2 regions of the Alteromonas sp. 38 genome follow, and region 2 is predicted to be linked to the other one. Evidence: predicted binding sites of a transcription regulator. Region 2 holds the regulator's gene; the other holds the start of a gene.
What was found. Region 2 encodes LexA, which represses DNA repair genes until DNA is damaged. Its sites were predicted from a motif close to TACTGTATNNNNATACAGTA; they were not measured.
Positions count from the first base shown of each region.

Region 1: a site for LexA is predicted at 1,476-1,495, ahead of dinB (DNA polymerase IV). Genes of this name have one in related genera too.

Region 1 is NZ_LR733300.1:3,974,161-3,977,340, forward strand. Features, by position in the region: gene FLAVO9R_RS17160 (DUF1653 domain-containing protein) at 1-188, opposite strand, end outside; gene dinB (DNA polymerase IV) at 332-1,405, opposite strand; gene nqrM ((Na+)-NQR maturation NqrM) at 1,738-1,971, opposite strand; gene FLAVO9R_RS17175 (FAD:protein FMN transferase) at 1,982-3,013, opposite strand; gene nqrF (NADH:ubiquinone reductase (Na(+)-transporting) subunit F) at 3,081-3,180, opposite strand, start outside.
Region 2 is NZ_LR733300.1:4,587,181-4,590,360, forward strand. Features, by position in the region: gene coxB (cytochrome c oxidase subunit II) at 1-578, opposite strand, end outside; gene lexA (transcriptional repressor LexA) at 1,162-1,788, opposite strand; gene FLAVO9R_RS19835 (TonB-dependent receptor) at 1,946-3,180, opposite strand, start outside.

The DNA of each region.
Region 1 (3,180 bases), 610 kb from region 2:
TCTTCTTGAAACATACTTAATGGACGAACCCACAGGGCTTTTTCGCCATAACATGGACGATATACCACTAAGGAAGACTCGTCTTCTGAATGTATCGCCACTTCGTAAACGTCGTAATCACTGCCTTTATAATGGCGGTATCGACCTGGGGTTTTAAGTTCTTGGGTTTTAGGTTCCGGGGTAGTCATGATGGTTCCTGCTTTTCACTTTTTTGTTAATTTGAATACGGTAAAATTCGGGCTCTGTTCATAAAGCGTCTGATAAGGTTTCCCGTACTTTGCGGCTATTCACCTATGTACACACCAGTCTACGCTCTTTACTACTCACTTTTCTACTCACCTTCTAGGGGCAAAGGGAGCTGATGTATGGTTTGTGCCTCACCAAGACCAATATGTAGCCCAACTAAGCGTATACCACGGCCTTTAGCGCGCTCGTAAGCTTCTTTTAGTAGGGTATCAAAGTAATGCGCATTTAACGAAGGGCATCGATGCTCAACCGTGGTTAGCTGGAAGTCTTGAAATTTAAGTTTCACCCCTTGAGTACGAATACGAACAGGTTTGCCTGTGCGCTTTTCATGCGCCTGAATGCGTTCCTGAAGCTTTTCCAGTAAATGAGGCATAAAGTCTCTACATTCTTCCATCGAATGAATATCGTTGCTTAGGGTGCGCTCTACGCCTATAGACTTACGCTCTCTTGATACTGACAGTTCTCGATCATCAATACCATGCGCACGCTCCCATAATACCGCACCAAATTTACCTAATTCCTTTTGTATGCGCTCAAAAGGATAACTGCGCACATCGTTACAGGTAGCTAAGCCTAATCGTTGTAGCTTTAGCATTGTCACCTTACCTACCCCTGGAATTTTTTTAAGAGGCATGCCCCTCACAAAACTATCTAATTTATCAGGAGTAATGACACAAATACCATTAGGCTTATTTTCATCGCTGGCCACTTTTGCTACGAACTTACAGGGTGCAACGCCCGCCGATGCGGTTAAGCCCAACTCTGACTCAATTCGACTTCTAATTTCTTCGGCTATTAACGTGGCACTGCCACCACAATATTGGCTATTGGTCACATCGAGGTAAGCTTCATCTAACGAAAGTGGCTCGATTAAATCGGTATAGTCGGCAAATATTTCGCGAATTCGTTGAGACTCTTTTACGTAAGCCTCCATGCGCCCTTTCACTAAGGTGAGATTTGGGCAAAGCTTGAATGCATAAGCGGTGGCCATGGCGGAACGAACGCCATATTTACGGGCGGGGTAATTACAGGTAGAAATAACCCCTCGATGCTGAGAGCTTCCACCAATGGCAATAGGGATATTGCGTAACGCAGGGTTGTCACGCATTTCAACCGCAGCATAAAAGCAGTCCATATCTACATGGATGATTTTTCGCATGGTGTATGCTCCCAAACTGCCCCTAAGCCGCCCCTAAGTTGCTAGCTCTTATTATACAAGCCTTTAAAAGGGCTGTATGTAAAAACAGTATTCTAGAACATATCAGTTAGGCTTACCACTGTATACGATGAATAGTGAGCAACCACTTTGCGCGAACTATGAGTGAATGGGCAAAATAGGCGTATCGTTTTAGATAAAAAAAGCGCGGTAAGCTTGCAGCCTATCGCGCTTTTATCTAGGAACGGTTATTGCCGTATAGTGTGATCCAATGTTGTGAAAGGCTCTGTTTTATCAGCGCCTACTTACATCACTAGGTTAACTACATCATCAGATTAAAGGATCTGATTTTGTTTCCATTCATTCAATTTCTTTTCTCTCGCTTCTTCTTTTTCCATACGAGATTTTTTCCTGTCGCAAGGCTCGGGGCAATCACATGCTTTAGCGATACCTAATGCGCCTAGTCCACCGCAACTACCCGAAATAGTTTTGCGCTGCACCAGGTAGCCAACAGCCATGGCGAGTACCATAGTGAGGAAGAAACCGAATGCTAAAATAAACGTAGACATAGCCTACTCCTTAATTATTTACTTCTACCAGTTTATCAAATTCTGGCGTGGCATACTCTTCAAATCCGTCGGCTGTGCGACGAATGAGGAATACAGCAAGTTGCTCTTGCTCTGCAAGGTCGATTGCACGTTGCCACCCCATTACATTAAACGCTGTGGCTAAGCCATCAGCAATCATTGAAGATGGGTTTACCACCGTAACCGACACCAAATCATGGGTTATCGGTGCGCCGGTATTCGGATCAATCAAATGAGAATAACGTTTACCGTCTTCTTCGTAATAGTTACGGTAATCACCCGAAGTCGCTATAGCATTAGTGCCAATAGACACCACTTTTTGTACCGCGCGTTCTGTCGTTACCGGCTTTTCAATCGCAATTAGCCATTCATTGCCATCACCACGCTCGCCTTTAACCCGCATTTCACCGCCAATCTCTACAAGATAATGCTCTAAATCATGGGCATCTAAAATGGCCGCCACTTCATCAACACCATAACCTTTAGCAATCGTTGATAAATCAACATACAGCATGGGGTTTGCTTTCTTAAGGCCGGTTGGCGTAGTAGATAATTTCTCAAAACCTACGTAATCGCGAACTGCATCAATATCTGCTTGGGTTGGCACTTTTTCTGGCCGTTTATTCGGGCCAAATCCCCATAGATTGACCAAGGGCCCAACCGTAACATCTAGCACACCGTCACTCAAACGGGCCAAGCGAAGGGCTTCAGTAACCACGGTAAGTGTCTCTTGAGACACAGCAAAGTTATCTGAATATCGGTATTGGTTAAAACGAGACAACTCAGACGTTGTATCGTAAGTCGACATCATTTTATTAATGTTAACTAACTTAGCGTCAATTTCTTCCTGCAAACCTTCTACTGCCGCCTCACCTTCACCTAGTACGTACTTAACATTGTAAGTCGTGCCCATGGTTTGGCCTTGCAGATGTACTACCGAAAGGGGTTTTTCACTGCAACTGGCAATAAAGAGGATGCTCATAGCAATAACTGCTAATGCTATTCTGGCAAAGAATCGAATCACGTTATGGGTCCTTTAACTAAACAAAAAGGGGGCTTACGCCCCCTTTACTCACTTGTCGATTTTCGGATTAACCACCGAAGTCATCAAGCATAATGTTTTCGTCTTCAACACCTAGGTCTTTCAGCATGTTGATAACGGCTGCGTTCATCATAGGTGGTCCACACATG
Region 2 (3,180 bases):
CGCACTTTTTGCCCTGTGGGGATCACCAACGGACGGTCGACTTCCAACAGATAGTTCGCGCCTTTTTCGAATTTGTTTTCAATTTGCTCTCGTTGCGTCGCCATTAACGAATAAAACTCAACGTCTCTGTCCATATACCGGTAATGCCACTTCCACTGAGATCCAGTAACGACAACGGTAAGATCAGGTTCACTGGTATCTTCCATCGCAATAAGGGTTTTAGCAGCAGGAATAGCCATAAGAATAAGAATGATGAATGGCACTACTGTCCATGCAATTTCCACTTTTACATTTTCATGGAAGTGAGCGGGCTTAGCGCCTCTGGATTTACGGTGCAAGTACATTGAGGCAAACATAACCCCAAAAACCGCAACAGCGATTGCGATACAGATAAAGAACATCAACATATGGAGGTCGTATACTTGACCACTTATGTCTGTTGCGCCTCGGCGCAAATTTATGGAAGAGCCTTCGCCCGTTGCTGCATCAGCAAACAGTAGTGGCGAGGTAAGCAAAAGTGGAAGCCCGTAAAGCCACTTTGTCGCTTGTGTCGCCGCTTGTGTCGTTACTCGTTTCACTCAACACCTCCGTTATAACAGAAGCATTAACGCATTAGATGCGCTGCGCTTCTGGCAACTGATACTCGAAATCCAACTTTTAACTTAACTGCCTAGCTTTAGTTGTAAAACAAAGTTACAGCTATTGTTATTATTTTGTTAAATACAGTATAAGAATTGCTCAATAAAACGCACAAGTCTAGTCTTTTCTAAGAAAAAACAATTGCAGCGTTTAATTTTTAATCAACGCGGTATGACAGAGAAGTGAATGACGTCACAGCGCATGGACGTTACACGGGTATTTAGCGAGCCCGTTTGAAACGCTCATTTTGAACGAGATGGGCGAATAGAAGTTGGCAATAAGTTTCTTATAATCAAAAGGTAGTTACGCACTTATGATTGTTTTTCAAACAAAACAGATGACTAAAATAGCGCTAGTTAGCACTAAAAAAGGTGACATAAATAGGAGAAAATATGCGGGAGCGGTATCTGGTGGCTTTTGAGGGATTTCTTAGACTTAAATACGATTATTGTGTAAGCAAGGTATGGTAAACATACAAAAAAGCGGCCTATAAGCCGCTTTCTTTACTAAATAGCTAAAAGGTTACATCCAATCAGCATTTCGAATAACACCAACGGCAATCCCTTCAATGGAAAAAGGCTCTGACGCTAAGTCGACTTTAATCGGTGAAAACTCGTCATTTTCGGCATGAAGCAATACTTCGCGGCCACGCTTTTCAAGGCGTTTAACAGTAACGTCCTCATCGACACGTGCTACTACCACCTGCCCATTATGGACATCCGTCGTGCGGTGCACGGCTAACAAGTCACCATCAAGTATACCAATGTCTTTCATACTCATACCGCTTACACGAAGTAAGAAGTCGGCGTGAGGCTGAAACAGGGCAGGGTCGACCTTATAATGAGACTCTATATGCTCTTGCGCTAGAATAGGCTCGCCCGCAGCCACTCGGCCAATAAGAGGAAGGCCTTCTTCTTCAGGGGCTTCATCTTCAAGAGGAATATTAAGTTTAATACCACGAGAAGTGCCTGGAAGGATTTCGATGACGCCTTTACGGGCCAACGCTTTTAAATGTTCTTCAGCGGCATTCGCAGAACGAAAACCTAAATGACGGGCAATTTCTGCACGGGTAGGCGGCATGCCAGTTTCGAGCATCGTTGTTTTTATAAGCTCGAGAACTTCTGTTTGTCTTGCTGTGAGTGGGCGCATAAAAGACCTGTCTGTCTATACAGTTCCTGTAAGTATATACACCTAAAAGGAAATGACAAGCACTAAGCGTTGCAAAGCATGTTTTTTACTCCGGCCAAATCACAACAAAAAAGCGACCATTAAAGGCCGCTTTATCTATCACTACTATTCAGCGTGACTAAAATTTATATTGCAAACTCACGCGCGCATTAAGCGGCTCGCCGGTGGCAATATTGTTGTCGTTATGTGCTGATGGGAAATAGTCTTCGTCGAATACGTTTTCCACATTTAGCTGAATTTTAATGTCTTCGCTGTAATCGTAATACACTGCAGCGTCTACGCGAACAAAATCAGGTAGTTCGACGGTATTGTTTAAAGACGCGTACTGCTCAGATTGATAAATCACGCCTAATGCAACACGCCATTTATCGTTTACTTCATATTGGTTCCATAACGTCAGCATGTGTTCTGGTAGCTGTGCTAAATCACGGTTCGCCAATGCGCCATCTACAATGCGGCCCATTTCTTCGCCATCAAGGTTGCTATACCCAGCATTTATTACCCAACGCTCTGAAAGCTTGCCCACCACCTGCACTTCAAAACCTTTGGTTTCGGTGCCGGTTAAAATAGACGCTTCTGGATTGTTAGGATCTTGCGCTGTGCCATTTTCACGTTCAACTTCAAATGCCGCTGCTGTTACGCTAAGTGAGTCAGAGAAATTCCACTTTACGCCAATTTCTTTATTTTCAAATTCTTCAGCTTCCAGCGCTTGGCTTGTAAGCGACAGAGAAAGGAATTGGTCACCTGAACGAGGTAAAAACGATTTGCTGTAACTGGCATAAATCGAAACAGATTCCGCTGGCTTGTAAATTAGGCCTGCACGGGGTGACACTTGTGAATCAGAACTAGATAGGAAACCGCTGTTACCATCGTCAGCACCGTTAGCCACTTCAATAGTGTCTACCACATCGATATCAAAATTATCGTAGCGAAGACCGGCCACCACAATCCAATGCTCGTTAAGCTTAATTTCATCTTGCACGAAGGCTGAGGTAAAGGTGACGTCTGATGCACGATTTCTTACCGGATCTGTCAGCGTCATTGACGGAATAACCAGGGGGTCGCTAAACACGAAGGATACTTGGTCGTCTTGACTGTCTGCAAAAAACGCATCACGACGAGCATTTTCTGTATCTTGGCTGCCGTACTCCATTCCTGTTAGTAAGGTATGGTTAATATCACCTGTTGCAAACTGCCCAATAAGGTTTAATTGAACCAGCGCATTTTCACGAGTGGTGGTATCACGATACCCATCTAACGTAACCGTGCCTGCATCAGCGTCAAAGTTAACGGGGTACAAGTTTTGGTAAGCTTTATCATAATCAGCAAACTGAACGGTACCGTTCAAGTTCC